Regions from separate parts of the Streptosporangium sp. NPDC049376 genome, predicted to be linked through region 1. Evidence: riboswitches for the same ligand, from Rfam matches in the RefSeq annotation. Region 1 holds a riboswitch; each other region holds the start of a gene.
What was found. Region 1 has a riboswitch for cobalamin ahead of ACIBVQ_RS21615 (ABC transporter substrate-binding protein). Riboswitches for the same ligand answer to the same signal wherever they lie in the genome.
Positions count from the first base shown of each region.

Region 2: linked by a shared signal. The riboswitch ahead of ACIBVQ_RS30520 (CbtB domain-containing protein) and the one ahead of ACIBVQ_RS21615 (ABC transporter substrate-binding protein) in region 1 are both predicted to bind cobalamin.
Region 3: linked by a shared signal. The riboswitch ahead of ACIBVQ_RS30715 (ribonucleoside-diphosphate reductase subunit alpha) and the one ahead of ACIBVQ_RS21615 (ABC transporter substrate-binding protein) in region 1 are both predicted to bind cobalamin.
Region 4: linked by a shared signal. The riboswitch ahead of cobN (cobaltochelatase subunit CobN) and the one ahead of ACIBVQ_RS21615 (ABC transporter substrate-binding protein) in region 1 are both predicted to bind cobalamin.

Region 1 is NZ_JBITMT010000008.1:136,665-140,470, forward strand. Features, by position in the region: gene ACIBVQ_RS21610 (FecCD family ABC transporter permease) at 1-509, opposite strand, end outside; gene ACIBVQ_RS21615 (ABC transporter substrate-binding protein) at 506-1,492, opposite strand; cobalamin riboswitch at 1,685-1,811, opposite strand; gene alaS (alanine--tRNA ligase) at 1,947-3,806, shown strand, end outside.
Region 2 is NZ_JBITMT010000015.1:158,639-162,444, forward strand. Features, by position in the region: gene dop (depupylase/deamidase Dop) at 60-1,577, shown strand; cobalamin riboswitch at 1,669-1,788, shown strand; gene ACIBVQ_RS30520 (CbtB domain-containing protein) at 1,820-2,014, shown strand; gene ACIBVQ_RS30525 (CbtA family protein) at 2,031-2,771, shown strand; gene ACIBVQ_RS30530 (histidine phosphatase family protein) at 2,768-3,331, shown strand; gene ACIBVQ_RS30535 (putative cobaltochelatase) at 3,328-3,806, shown strand, end outside.
Region 3 is NZ_JBITMT010000016.1:21,945-25,750, reverse strand. Features, by position in the region: gene ACIBVQ_RS30715 (ribonucleoside-diphosphate reductase subunit alpha) at 1-1,550, opposite strand, end outside; cobalamin riboswitch at 1,701-1,901, opposite strand; gene ACIBVQ_RS30710 (Bug family tripartite tricarboxylate transporter substrate binding protein) at 1,906-2,928, opposite strand; gene glmS (glutamine--fructose-6-phosphate transaminase (isomerizing)) at 3,020-3,806, opposite strand, start outside.
Region 4 is NZ_JBITMT010000034.1:8,981-12,786, reverse strand. Features, by position in the region: gene cobG (precorrin-3B synthase) at 1-1,029, opposite strand, end outside; cobalamin riboswitch at 1,041-1,244, shown strand; gene cobN (cobaltochelatase subunit CobN) at 1,361-3,806, shown strand, end outside.

The DNA.
Region 1 (3,806 bases):
ACCGTGGTCATCCGCCCGCCGGACCGGGCCAGGAAATAGACCGTGACCAGCGCCGCCAGCGCCCCCGCGAACGCGGCGACCGGCAGTGAGAACGGTCCGAGGAAGGTCAGGCCGAACACCGTCACGCTCACCGCGCCCACACTGGCGCCGGAGGAGACGCCAAGCAGCATCGGATCGGCCAGCGGGTTGCGCACCAGCGCCTGCAACGCCATCCCGCAGACCGAGAGACCGGCGCCGATGACCCCGCCCAGGATCACCCGCGGCAGCCGTACGTCCATGACGACGGTCTCCCTGACCGGGGACCAGACCGGTTCGGCCAGCGCGGGGTGGAGGCGGTGCAGCAGGATGCCCCACACCTGCTCGGCGGGCAGGCTGATCGAACCGGCCGCGACCCCCGCCGTGACCGCCCCGCCGAGCAGCAGCGCGCACAGCGCGAGCGTCAGCGGGTACGGCAGGCCGGGGCGCCGGGTGACGGGCGTCGTCCGGGAGAGCCCGGTCAGGCCGCTCACTCGAACCGGTCGGGGTGGATCTGCCGGGCCAGCGACTCAACCGCCGACGGCGCCCGGACCCCGAGCACGACCGACGACAGCGGCAGCACCGCGAACCGCCTGTGCCTGATCGCCGGAACGTCGGCGAGCGCCGGGTTCGACAGCAGGAACCTCTTCTTGTCCTCGACCTTCTCCTCGCCGTAGTCGTAGACGACGATCCAGTCGGGCGCGCGCTCGGCGACCTGCTCGAACGACACGTCGGCCCACGTCTTGTCCACGTCGGTGAAGACGTTCCGCGCGCCCGCCAGCGTGATGATCTCGTCGCCGACGCCCTTGCCCCCGGCGGTGAAGGCGGTCTTGTCGCCGCTGTCGTAGACGAACAACCTGACCGGCTCGACGTCGGCGAGCCTCTCCCTCACCCGCGCCAGGGGCTCGTGCAGCCGGGTGATGAGCGCCTCGGCCCGTTCGCGCACGCCGAAGATCGTGGCGACGTTGCGGATCTCCCGGTCCATCAGGTCCATGTCCACCGGGCCGGACGGGCACTGCTCGACGTTGAGGTAGGTGTCGATCCCGGCCTTGCCCAGCGCGTCGCGGCCGCGGCCCTCCTTCTCGTCGAAGGCGCTGGAGAAACCGCCGTAGACGAAGTCGGGCTCCTCGGCCAGCAGCGCCTCGTAGGAGGGGTACTGCCTGGAGAGCACCTTCACCCCGTCGTAGGCGGCCTGGTACTCGGGCAGGACCTTGTCGTCGAGATATCCGGTGCCGACCATCGACCCCTGCAGTCCCAGCGCCAGCATCACCTCGGTCGCGTGCTGGTTGAGCGAGACCGCCCGCCGCGGCGGGCGGTCGTAGGTCGTCCTGACGCCGCAGTCATCGAGGGTGACCGGGAAGCCCGCGACGGCCCCGGCAGGGGCTTCAGCCGGGGCTCCGGAGGAGGCGCTGCAACCGGCCAGGAGCATGGCACAGGACAGGGCGAGCAACAGGGACAGGGGACGTCTGACCGTCACGGACGGTTCCTCTCACGGGATCTGCACCATGGGACGGCCCTGCCGGAAGGTCACGGAACCGGCCAGGAGGTCGTCTCCGGGCACACGTCGGCGCGGAGGGCTCGTGCGGTCGTCGCCACGCGAGGTCATCCATCGGCCGACCCGCTCCTCTCCGGGGAGATCCGCCCCAGTTCGTCGAGGAGGCGACCGCGTGAGTCTCCTGGCTCTCGGGTCGATGCTCGCCCCCGTCTTCCCACCCCGCAGGGGGCGGTGACCTCGTGGGGGTCCGCTCGCCGATCACAGTGGCGGGACCGCGCCGGATTCGCACCGGCTTCCTCGTCCGCGCTCGCCTTCGCCGGTCATCATTGCACGAAGCCGTTGATGCGCTGAAGATGGCTTCCGGTTCCGGCGGCTGTACGATGCCTTGTTGCAACAAATTTGCAATTGCAAAGACTGGCGGCATTCGGGAGGGCAAGTGCGGACGGCGGAGGTCAAACGGCGGTTCCTTGAGCACTTCGCGGCGGCGGGGCACACCGTGGCCGCCAGCGCGCCGCTGCCCGCCGACGACCCGACGCTGCTGTTCGTCAACGCGGGCATGGTGCCGTTCAAGCCCTATCTCCTCGGGCAGCGGACACCGCCGTCCCCCCGGGCGGCCAGCGTGCAGAAGTGCATCCGCACCCTCGACATCGACGAGGTCGGCAAGACCACCAGGCACGGCACGTTCTTCCAGATGAGCGGCAACTTCTCCTTCGGCGACTACTTCAAGGAGGAGGCGATCAGGCTCGCCTGGGACCTGACGGTCAAGCCTCGGGCCGAGGGAGGCTACGGCCTCGACCCCGACCGGATCTGGGCCACCGTCTACCTGGACGACGACGAGGCCCACGCCCTGTGGCGGGACGTGATCGGCCTGCCGGAGGCCCGCATCGTACGGCGCGGCAAGGCCGACAACTTCTGGTCCATGGGCGTCCCCGGGCCGTGCGGGCCCTGCTCCGAGCTCTACTACGACCGTGGCCCGGCCTATGGGCGAGAGGGCGGGCCCGAGGTCGACGAGGACCGTTACCTCGAATTCTGGAACCTCGTTTTTATGCAATACGAGCGGGGCGAGGGCGTCGGCAAGGAGGACTACCCGATCCTCGGCGAGCTGCCCTCCCGCAACATCGACACCGGCATGGGCCTGGAACGCATGGCGGCGCTGCTCCAGGGCGTCGACAACCTCTACGAGACCGACGAGACCCGGCCCGTCCTGGACGCCGCCGCGGCGCTGACCGGAACCAGGTACGGCGTGCGCTCCGGGCCGTCCGCGGCCGAGAGCCACCCCGACGACGTCCGGCTCCGGGTCGTCGCCGACCACGTCCGCACCGCGCTCATGCTGATCGGCGACGGCGTCACCCCCTCCAACGAGGGACGTGGCTACGTGCTGCGCCGGATCCTGCGCCGGGCGATCCGCGCCGTCCGGCTGCTCGGCTACGAGGACCCGGTCCTGCCCGAACTGCTGCCGGTGGCCCGCGACTGCATGGCGCCCTCCTACCCGGAGCTGGCCGCCGACTTCGACCGGATCTCGGCCTACGCCTACGGCGAGGAGGAGACCTTCCGCTCGACGCTGCGCCAGGGCAGCGCGCTGCTCGACCGGGCCATCATCCGGACCGGGGAACGGCTGCCTGCGGCCACGGCCTTCAAGCTGCACGACACCTACGGCTTCCCGATCGACCTGACCGTCGAGATCGCCGCCGAACACGGCCTCGACGTGGACGTCACCGGGTTCAGGGAGCTGATGGCCGAGCAGCGGCGCCGCGCCCGTGAGGACACCCGCGCCAGGAAGACCGGCCACGCCGACACCGGACTGCACCGCGCCCTCCTCGACGAGCACGGCCCCACCGACTGGCGGGCGTACACGACGCTGACCACCGACTCGACGGTCCTGGCCGTGCTCCGCGACGGGGCGCCCGTGGCCACGGTCGTCGCGGGCCAGATCGTCGGCGTCGTCCTCGACCGCACCCCGTTCTACGCCGAGTCCGGCGGCCAGGAGAGCGACGCGGGAACCCTGCACGGCCCGAGCCTGTCCGCCGAGGTGCTGGACGTGCAACGCCCCGTCCCCGGGCTGGTCGTGCACCAGGTGCGCGTCCTGGACGGGGAACTGGCGCCGGGACAGCCCGTACGCGCCCAGGTCGACCCCGAGTGGCGCGCGGGCGCCCGCCAGGCCCACTCGGCGACCCACGTCGTGCACGCCGCGCTGCGCGCCACGCTCGGCCCGGCCGCCCTGCAGTCCGGCTCCTACAACCGGCCCGGCCACCTGCGCCTGGACTTCTCCTGGCGCGGTGCCCTGCCCGCCGGAGCC
Region 2 (3,806 bases), on a different contig from region 1:
GGTCTAGGGTCGGGGATATATACGGCGGAGTAGTCGTCCTGGATGAACAGAGGGTGCGCATGACGGTACGGCGGGTGATGGGCATCGAGACCGAATACGGCATCTCCGTGCCCGGACAGCCGGGGGCCAACGCGATGGTGACCTCCTCCCAGGTGGTGAACGCCTATCTGGCGGCCTCGGCGGCCAGGGCCAGGCGGGCACGCTGGGACTTCGAGGAGGAGAACCCTCTGCGCGACGCCCGGGGCTTCGACCTGTCCAGGGAGGTGGCCGACCAGAGCCAGCTCACGGACGAGGATCTGGGCCTGGCCAACGTGATCCTCACCAACGGGGCCCGGCTGTACGTGGATCACGCCCATCCCGAATACTCGACTCCCGAATGCACCAATCCACGAGCCGCGGTGATCTGGGACAAGGCGGGGGAGCGCGTCATGCACGACGCCGCGACGCGCGCCTCGGCCGTCCCCGCCAACGCTCCGATCCAGCTCTACAAGAACAACACCGACAACAAGGGCGCCTCCTACGGCTGCCACGAGAACTACCTGATGCGGCGCGCCACGCCGTTCGCAGACATCGTCAGGTATCTGACCCCGTTCTTCGTCTCCCGGCAGGTCGTCGTCGGTGCCGGCAGGGTCGGCATCGGCCAGGACTCCCGGGGCGAGGGCTTCCAGATCAGTCAGCGTGCCGACTTCTTCGAGGTCGAGGTCGGCCTGGAGACCACGCTCAAGCGGCCGATCATCAACACCAGGGACGAGCCGCACGCCGACCCGGAGAAGTACCGCAGGCTGCACGTCATCATCGGCGACGCCAACATGTCGGAGATCTCGACCTACCTGAAGCTGGGCTCGACCGCGCTGGTCCTCGCCATGATCGAGGACGGCTACTTCACCCGTGACCTCGCGGTCGACAACCCGGTCCAGGCGCTGCGCGCGGTCTCCCACGACCCCACGCTGAAGTACGAGATCGCGATGCGCGACGGCCGCAGGCTCACCGCGGTGCAGCTGCAGATGGAGTATCTGGAGCTGGCCCGCAAGTACGCCGAGGAGCGCAGCGGGAACGGCGTCGACGAGATCACCAAGGACGTCCTCGACCGCTGGGAGTCCGTCCTGACCCGTCTGGCCGAGGACCCGATGCAGCTGTCGCGGGAGCTCGACTGGGTGGCCAAGCTCGAACTGCTGGAGGGCTACCGTACCCGTGACGGCCTGGCCTGGTCCCACCCGCGACTGCAGCTGGTGGACCTGCAGTACTCCGACATCCGCCCCGAGCGCGGCCTGTACAACCGGCTGGTCGCCCGGGGCAGGATGCAGCGCCTGGTGACCGAGGACGAGGTGCGGCGGGCCATCGAGGCGCCGCCGAGCGACACGCGGGCCTACTTCAGGGGTCGTTGCCTGAGCCAGTTCAGCGAGTCGGTCGCCGCCGCGTCCTGGGACTCGGTCATCTTCGACATCCCGGGCAGGGAGTCCCTGCAGCGCGTTCCGACCATGGAGCCGCTGCGCGGTACGAAGGCCCATGTCGGAGAGCTGTTCGACCGCTGTCGCACCGCCGCCGACCTGGTCACCGCTCTCACCGGCGATCAGTGACCTCCCGTGCGGGCGGGTGCTCCCGCCCGCGCGGTTTATGGCTTTGTGTCCGCTATTGCATGGATTGACGGACGCTGTGAACCGGTATACATTCCGGGTGTTTTGTGGCGGTGCGAGGGAAATCCGGTGAGATTCCGGTGCGGTCGCGCCACTGTAACCGGCCCGAGAGGGCGGGGAGCCAGGTCACTCGGCCGCCACCGACCTACGAAAAGGGGCGCGTCAATCCCCTGAAGGAGGTGGCCGTGAGCCAGATCTCTGCTCCGCCGGTCAAGCCCATCCCGCTCGGTTCGCTCACCCGCTGGCTTCTCGCCGTACCGGTGCTGCTGCTCCTCGCCTACCTGGTCGCCTTCGACCAGGGCGCGATCTCGCAGGCCGGTAACTACCTGCACGAACTCATGCACGACGGGCGTCACCTGCTCGGTGTTCCCTGCCACTGAGCGCACCGAGCCACACGTGATCACCAAACTCATCGTCAGAGGCATGCTCGTCGGCCTTCTCGCAGGACTGCTCGCCGGGGTGTTCGCCTACACCGTGGGCGAACCCCGCGTCGAGCGGGCCATCGCGCTGGAGGAGGCCGCGGCGGCCTCCTCCGGTACCGGTGCCCACAGTCACGAGGCGGCCGAGCCCGCCCACTCCCACGGGGAGGAGGCGCCGGTCAGCAGGAACGGCCAGCGCTTCGGCCTCTTCCTCGCCCTGGCCCTGTACGGCCTGGCTCTCGGGGGCCTGTTCGCCCTCGTGTACGCGGGCGTGCGCGGCCGGGTCGGCCCGAGATCGGAACCGCTGCTGGCGGTCTCCCTCGCGGCGGCGGCGTTCGTCGCGATCGTCCTTATCCCTTTCGTGAAATATCCCGCCAACCCACCGGCCGTCGGTGACCCGGAGACGATCAACCAGCGCACGGTGCTCTACCTGGTCGCCGTCGCCATCGGCATCCTCTCCGTCGGCGCCGCGGCGGCCGCGCACCGCTACGTCTCCTCCGAGGAGGCGTGGCCGCGCTGGCTCGCGGGCGGCGCGGCGCTGCTGGTGCCGGTCGCGGCGGCCTGGATCCTGCTGCCCGGGATCGACGAGGTGCCCGAGGGGTTCCCCGCCGGTCTCCTGTGGGACTTCCGCCTGGCCTCCCTCGGGACACAGGCGGTGTTCTGGCTGGGCGTAGGAGCCCTGTTCGCCTTCGCCGCGCGCAGGCGCAGCCCGGCGTGACGGCCCCCTCGGGGGTCGCGCGCCTGCTGCTGGTCTGTCACGCCTCGACACGGGCGACGGCACGGGCGGCCTTTCCCGGAGACGAGCCGCTCGACGGGAACGGCCTGCGCCGCGCCCGGGCGCTGGCCCCGCGGATCGGTCCGGGCCGGGCCGTCCGCGGAGCCGAGCTGCGTTGCGCGCAGACGGCCGAGGCGCTCGGCCTGCGTGCCGGGCCGGAGCCGTCGCTCGCCGACTGCGACTACGGGCGCTGGCGCGGCATGACGCTGGCCGAGGTCGAGGCGGCCGATCCCGAAGGACTCGCGGCCTGGCTCACCGACCCGGCGGCGGCCCCCCACGGCGGGGAGCCGATCACCGGACTCGTCGGCCGGGTCGCGGCCTGGCTCGCGGTCCTCGGCCCGGGGCGGACGGTCGCCGTCACCCACGCCCCGGTGGTCAGGGCCGCGGTCGTGCACGCCCTCGGCGCCCCGGCCCATGCCTTCTGGCGCGTCGACGTCGCGCCCCTCGCCCTGGTGACGCTCACCGGGCGGGGCGGACGCTGGCGGCTGAGTTACCCCGTATGACGAGAGCCGAGGAGGCAGTCAAGGTGCGCGACCTGCGCTATCCCTTCACCGCGATCGTGGGGTCGGAGGACCTCAAGCTCGCCCTGATCCTGAACGCCGTCTCCCCCGGTGTCGGCGGAGTCCTGGTCAGAGGGGAGAAGGGCACGGCCAAGTCCACGATCGTGCGGGCGCTCGCGGCGCTGCTCCCGCCCGTCGAGGTGGTGCGTGGCTGCCGCTTCTCCTGTGACCCCGCCGCCCCGGACCCCGGCTGCCCGGACGGCCCGCACGAGGCCGCCCCCGGCACCGTACGGCCCGCCAGGCTCGTCGAGCTGCCGGTCGGCGCCTCAGAGGATCGCCTCGCGGGCTCGCTCGACCTGGAACGGGCGCTCACCGAGGGGGTGAAGGCCTTCGAGCCCGGCCTGCTCGCCGACGCGCACCGGGGCGTCCTCTACGTCGACGAGGTCAACCTCCTGCACGACCACCTGGTGGACCTGCT
Region 3 (3,806 bases), on a different contig from region 1:
GTGTCCCCGTAGGAGGGGTGGCGCCCTCGCTCGGCGGCCAGGTCGCTGGAGGTGGCGTAGGCGGCCAGCGCGATCTCCTCGGCGATCCGGGTCGACAGCTCAAGCGCCCGCGGCGAGTCGAACGGCAGCCGCAGCGCGAAGAAGACGTCGGCCAGCCCCATCACGCCCAGCCCGACGGGCCGCCAGCGCTCGTTGGCCGCGCGGGCCTCGGGCGTCGGGTAGAAGCCCAGGTCGATGGTCCTGTCCAGGAACCTGACCGCGGTGCGAGCCGTACGGCGCAGCCGCTCCCAGTCCACACCGTCCGCGGTGAGGTGGGCCGCCAGGTTGATCGAGCCGAGGTTGCAGACGGCGGTCTCCGCGTCGCTGGTGACCTCCAGGATCTCGGTGCACAGGTTCGACAGGTGGATGACGTTGCCCGGACGGGCCGTCTGGTTCGAGGTCCGGTTCGAGGCGTCCTTGAAGGTCATCCAGCCGTTGCCGGTCTGGGCGAGCGTGCGCATCATGCGACCGTACAGGGCGCGGGCCGGGACCTGCCTGACGAATCCGCCCTCGGCCTCCGCCCTGCGGTAGGCCTCCTCGAACGCCTCGCCGTACAGGTCGGTGAGGTGCGGGACCTCCTTGGGGTCGAACAGCGACCACATCTCGTCGGCCTCGACCCGCCGCATGAACTCGTCGGGGATCCAGTTGGCGAGGTTCAGGTTGTGCGTACGGCGCGCCTCCTCGCCGGTGTTGTCGCGCAGTTCGAGGAACTCCTCGATGTCGGCGTGCCAGGGCTCCAGGTAGACGCAGGCCGCGCCCTTGCGACGGCCGCCCTGGTTGACGGCGGCGACGCTGGAGTCGAGGGTGCGCAGCCACGGCACGATGCCGTTCGAGTGGCCGTTGGTGCCGCGGATCAGCGAGCCGCGCGAGCGGACCCGGGTCCAGGCGATGCCGATGCCCCCGGCGTACTTCGACAGGCGGGCGACCTGGCCGTAGCGCTGGTAGATGGCCTCTAGCTCGTCCCTCGGGGAGTCGAGCAGGAAGCAGGAGGACAGCTGGGGCCTGCGGGAACCGGAGTTGAACAGGGTGGGCGAACTGGGCAGGTAGGACAGGGTGGCCATGAGCCCGTACAGTTCGGCGGCCTCCTCGACCGTCTCCGACAGACCGCAGGCCACGCGCAGCAGGAAGTGCTGGGGGCGTTCGAGGACCTTGCGGGTGCTCGGGTGGCGCAGCAGGTAGCGGTCGTAGACGGTGCGCAGCCCGAAGTACTCGAACCTGTCGTCGGCGGCCGGGTCGACCAGCGCGTCGAGGGCGGCGGCGTTGGCGGCGACGAAGGCGGCCAGCCCGTCCTGCAGGAGCCCCGCGCCGTGGGTCGCGGCGATCGACTCGGAGAAGGTCGTGACGCCGTGCTCGGCGGCCTCCTCGGCGATCAGGCCGGTCAGCAGCCTGGCGGCGGCTCTGGAGTTCTCCGGGTCGGTGATCACCCGGGCCGCGGCCTCCTCGATCGCCCGCCTGCGATCGTCCGGCGAGTGCCCGGTCTTCTCCGCCTTCTCGGCCAAGGTCTGTGTCACGTGCCACCCCTCGTGCAGGTAATCCCCGTACGGCTCACGGAGCAGGGCGCGCGTCAACGGGCGGCTCCCGGGCACGCCGGACCGCCTCGTCCCGCGGCTCTCCCTCGAAGCCCTGGACAACTCTCGTGCCGAGCGGGGACCTGGTCGGTCCCCTCTCCACACACCGCGGGCAGGTCTTCGGACTCACGGGCGTGACGCGCGCTCCTACCGGCCGTCGCTTCCCGGGCGTGGTTCACCCAGTGCTCAGTTGACGGCTTTCGTTCCCGTTCACCGCTGCGGGGCAGTCCCGGTCTCTCACCGGGTTCCCTGTTGCCTCGCCCTCGTGGGCGAACCAGCGACGACCAGGATCCTACATCTAGTGCCGCCTGACGCAACCACCCCAACAGTTTGTGTCGGGGATGCTCAGCAACCCGAGCTCGTTGAGCACCGCGCGGGTACGGCGGGTCTCCGTGACCAGCCACCGGCGGAAGTCGTCACCGCTCAGGTACGCCCGGTGCCAGCCGTTGGCCGCGCACACGGCCTGCCATCGGGGCGAGGCGTCGATCCGGTCGCACAGGGCGACCGCCCCGTCCCGGTCATCGGGGCTCATGGCCCGGGGACCGAGCACCCCGCACCAGTCGGCGTACTCCAGGCGCACCTCCCGCTCCATCAGCGTCGGCGCGTCGATGCCGTCGATCCGCTCCCCCGAGGAGACCGCGAGCGGCATCAGCCGGCCCGTGGCGATCTTCGGCAGGAGGGAGCCGGCCGAGCCGAGGAGCGCGGCCACCCGCCCCTCGTGCAGCGCCTCGACGGCCTCCGACTCGGTCGGGTAACCCGCGTACTCCATCAGCCTGACGTCGACGCCGAGGCACTTGCCGATCATGCCGTAGAGCACGTGGTCGGAGCCGCCCCCGGCCCCTCCCCCGACCACCAGCCGCGCCGGGTCGCGGCGCAGCGCCGCGACGAAGTCCTCGAAGGTCCGCAGCAGGGAGTTCGGGGAGACGGCCAGGACGGACCAGTCTCCGGCCAGCCTGGCCAGCGGGGTCGAGGCCGCCAGCACGGAGTCCGCGTCGGCGGTCTCGCCGCCCGCCAGCATCGGCACGCCCGCCAGGAACACCCGGCCCTCGCGCGCGAAGGGGCCCCCGACGGCGGCGGCGAACGCGGTCAGGGCGGCCATCCCCTGGGCGCCCGCGCCGCTCACCTCGACCGCACCGGCCATCCTCTCGCCGGTCAGGATCGCGGCCAGCGCGTGGGCGGCCTGGTCCCAGCGCCGCCCGCGGACGACCGGCGCGACGATGGTCAGCCTGCGCGCCCACCCCGCACCGGGGCCTCCCATGTCACCGCAGCCCCCGGCGACCATGACCCCCAGCGCGAGCGCGAGGAATCGCCTACGGTGCATAAGCGTCCCTTCCGCCGAGATCCCCCAGATCTCTCGATACCCTACGTTGCAGATATGTCACTCTCTGCACCGCAATTGGGGCATCAGGCGCTCACTCCACGGTGACGCTCTTGGCGAGGTTGCGCGGCTTGTCCACGTCGCGGCCGAGCGCGACGGCCGCGTGGTAGGCGAACAGCTGCAGCGGGATCGACAGCAGGATCGGGTCGAGCTCGATCTCGTTCCTGGGCACCACCAGGCAGTCGTCGGCCAGCCGGGGATCGGCCTCGCGGTGCCCGACCATGAGCACCCGCCCGCCGCGCGCGCGGATCTCCCCCAGCGTGGTGAGGTTCTTGTCCAGCAGCTCGTCGTCGGGGACGACCGCCACGGTCGGCATCTCCGGGCCGATCAGCGCCAGCGGCCCGTGCTTGAGCTCGCTGGCCGGGTAGGCCTCGGCGTGCACGTAGGAGACCTCCTTGAGCTTCTGCGCGCCCTCCCTGGCCACCGGGTATCCCCTGACCCTGCCGACGAACATCATGCTCGGCGAGCCGGCGTACTTGCCGGCCAGCTCCTTGATCCGGGGTTCGAGGGCGAGGATCTCCCCGATCTGGCCGGGCAGCGCGCGAAGGCCCTCCACGATGCGCCGGCCGTCGGCGGGCGACAGGTCGCGCACCCTTCCCAGGTGCAGGGCGAGCAGCGCGAAGGCGACCGCGGTCGAGGTGAAGGCCTTGGTGCTCGCCACCGAGACCTCGGGGCCCGCGTGCAGGTAGAGACCGCCGTCGACCTCCCTGGCGATGGCGCTGCCGACGGTGTTGACGATGCCGAGCACCCGGCCGCCCTTGCGCTTGAGCTCCTGGACGGCGGCCAGGGTGTCGTAGGTCTCCCCCGACTGGCTGATCGCC
Region 4 (3,806 bases), on a different contig from region 1:
CCGCACGTCGGCCAGTGACTTCGCGCAGCCGGGCCGTCCCGCGCAGGCCGTCACGCCCGTCCACGGCGAGGCCGGGTCGAGGACCAGCCCGGCGGCGACGAGCCGCCCGGCGACCTCGGAGAGAGCGGCCGGGGACAGGCCGGGCAGGACGACGCCGCGCCACGGCGTCAGCCGTACCTCCTCGACGGCCAGGCTGGCCAGCAGGGCGGCCTGGGCGGAGGTCAGCCGCCCCAGCGGCACCGTGACGCCGAGCGTGTTCAGGCCTGAGGGCTGTTCGACGGCCCCGACGGGACCGTGGGAGGGCGCCGGGACGGGGGCCCGCCGTACGGGGGCGGAGGTCGTCTCCAGGGCGGCCGCGACCCGGGCGGCGACGCGCTCCGCGCAGCCGGGCAGTTCGCCGATCCGCCACACACGGCCCTCCCGCACCCCGGGCTCGGCCAGGAACGCCTCGGCGGCGGTCAGCAGCGCGGCGACCGCCGACTCCGGCGGCATCCGCAGGCCGCTGTCGGTCTCGGCCAGCAGCAACGCCACCTCGCCGGGGCCGGTCGGCAGGATCGCGGCGTCCGCCCCGAGCCAGGCCACGTCGCCCCGGCCGTCGTCGAGCGCGAACAGGAACCGCCCCGGCAGGCCGGCGAGCGCGGGCGTGCCGCACAGGCGCAGGTCGAGCTCACGGGTCAGCGGTCCCACGTCGAGAATCCCCCGGCCGTCGAGGCCGCTCAGCGGTGAGGCCAGGACGTTGCGGACCCGTTCGTGGGTGGCCGAGGGCAGCAGCCCCGCCTGTGCCATGCGGGCCGCGAAGTCGTCCCCGGCGCCCAGTCCGCGCACCTGGACGTTCGCCCGGGAGGTCAGCTCGACGACGCCGTTGCCGCAGGTCTCGGCGGCCGAGGCCAGCTCGCGCAGCTGCGGGGCCGTCAGGCGCCCTCCGGGCACCCTGACGCGCGCCAGGCCGCCGTCGGCCGCGGAATGCACCTGGAGCGCCCCCGGGCACGCGTCGGGATGAGATCGTCCGGAGAAGTGACCTTTTGACACGCTGAGGATGGTAACTCCAGTTTCTTGCGGGGACCTCGCTGCCGTAGTCTCATCGTTGGCGACGGCAAAAGGGAGGAAGCCGGTGTGAATCCGGCGCGGTCCCGCCACTGTAACCGGGGAGCGAACCCCATCCAGCCACGGTCCGGCAACGGGCGGGAAGGCCGGGGGGAGCATCGATCCGGGAGCCAGGAGACTCCAGCCGTCGTAGCCGACGACGACCCGGGGCGAGGACCCCGAGGGAGGAAAGCCCTGTGCGCTGTTCGCCGTTCCCCAGCCGCAAGCCCGCACCGCCGTTCACGGCCGCGCCGCTCCCCGCCGGGGAGCGTGGCGAATGATCCTCCTGCTCTCCACCTCCGACACCGACCTGCTCAGCGCCCGCGCCAGCGGCGCGGACTACCGGCTCGGCAATCCCGCCAGGCTCACCGCGGGGGACCTGCCTCCCCTCGTCGAGGGCGCCGACCTGGTCGTCGTACGGCTGCTCGGCGGGCGCCGCGCCTGGGAGGAGGGCCTGGACGCCCTGCTCGCCGGGCCGCTGCCCGTCGTCGTGCTCGGCGGCGAGCAGGCGCCGGACGCCGAGCTGATGGAACTGTCGACCGTGCCCGGCGGGGTGTGCGCCGAGGCGCACGCCTACCTCGCCCACGGCGGGGCCGCCAACCTCGCCGAACTGGGCCGCTTCCTGTCGGACACGCTGCTGCTGACCGGCCACGGCTTCGCCCCGCCCGCCCCGACGCCCGCCTGGGGCGTGCTCGAACGCCGGGCGCGCCGCGAGGAGGGCCCGGTCGTCGGCGTGCTCTACTACCGCGCCCACCACGTCGCGGGCAACACCGCCTTCGTCGAGACGCTCTGCGCCGCGATCGAGGACGCGGGCGCCCGCGCGCTGCCCGTCTACTGCGCCTCCCTGCGCAGCGCCGAGCAGGGCCTGCTCGACACCCTGGGCACGGTCGACGCCCTGGTGGTGACCGTGCTGGCCGCGGGCGGTACCCGCCCGGCCACCGCGTCCGCGGGCGGCGACGACGAGGCCTGGGACGTCGGCGCGCTCGCCGAACTCGACGTGCCGATCCTGCAGGGCCTGTGCCTGACCGGCGGCAGGGCCGCCTGGGAGGCCAACGACGACGGCCTCTCCCCGCTCGACGCGGCGACCCAGGTGGCGATCCCCGAGTTCGACGGGCGGATCATCACGGTGCCGTTCTCCTTCAAGGAGATCGACGGGGACGGCCTGACCGTCTACGTCGCCGACCCCGAGCGGGCCTCCCGCGTGGCGGGCATCGCCGTACGGCACGCCGTCCTGCGGCACGTCCCGCCCGCCGAGCGGCGGATCGTGCTGATGCTGTCGGCCTACCCGACCAAGCACTCCAGGATCGGCAACGCCGTCGGCCTCGACACCCCGGCGAGCCTGGTGCGGCTGCTTGCCGCGATGCGCGAGCACGGCTACGACATCGGCGCCGAGGACGAACTGCCCGGCGTCACCGGGCAGGACGGCGACGCGCTGATCCACGCCCTCATCGCCGCCGGAGGCCAGGACCTTGATTGGCTCACCGAGGAACGGCTCGCGGGCAACCCGGTGCGGATCAAGGCCTCCCGGTACGCCGCGTGGTTCGCCACGCTGCCCGAGGACCTGCGGGCCTCGGTCGAGGAGCACTGGGGACCTCCGCCCGGTGAACTGTTCGTCGACACCTCCGCCGATCCGGACGGTGAGATCGTGCTGGCCGCGCTGCGCGCGGGCAACGTCGTCGTCATGGTGCAGCCGCCCCGGGGGTTCGGCGAGAACCCCATCGCCATCTACCACGACCCCGACCTGCCGCCCAGCCACCACTACCTGGCCGCCTACCGCTGGCTGTCCGACGGCTTCGGCGCGCACGCCGTGGTGCACGTCGGCAAGCACGGCAACCTGGAGTGGCTGCCCGGCAAGTCGGCGGGCCTGTCGGCCTCCTGCGGCCCCGACGCCGCCCTCGGGGACCTGCCGCTGATCTACCCGTTCCTGGTCAACGACCCCGGCGAGGGCACCCAGGCCAAGCGCCGCGCCCACGCCACGCTGGTCGACCACCTCGTCCCGCCGATGGCCCGCGCCGACATCTACGGCGACATGGCCAGGCTTGAACAGCTCCTCGACGAGCACGCCTCCATCGCCGCGATGGACCCGGCCAAGCTGCCCGCGATCCGGGCGCAGATCTGGACGCTGATCCAGGCCGCCAGGCTCGACCACGACCTCGGCATCGAGGACCGTCCGCACGACGCCGAGTTCGACGACTTCCTGCTGCACGTGGACGGCTGGCTGTGCGAGGTCAAGGACGTCCAGATCCGCGACGGCCTGCACGTGCTCGGCGCGGCCCCGCAGGGCGCCGTCCGCGTCGACCTGGTGCTGGCCATCCTGCGCGCCCGCCAGATGTGGGCGGGCGGCATGGCGCTGCCCGGCCTGCGCGAGGCGCTCGGCCTGCGTGAGGACGGCACCGCCGGGCGCCTGGGCGTCGACGAGGCGGAGGCCGAGGCCAGGTCACTGGTCGAGGCGATGGAGGAACGCGGCTGGGACCCGGCCGCCGCGGCCGAGGTCGCCGCGTCCGTGACGGGCGGCGACCGGGAGCAGGTCGGGCGTGTCCTGCGGTTCGCGGCCGAGGAGGTCGTCCCCAGGCTGGCGCGCACCGTGGACGAGATCGGCGCGATCCTGCACGCCCTCGACGGCGGCTACGTCCCGGCGGGACCGAGCGGGTCGCCGCTGCGCGGGCTGGTCAACGTGCTGCCGACCGGCCGTAACTTCTACTCGGTCGACCCGAAGGCCGTGC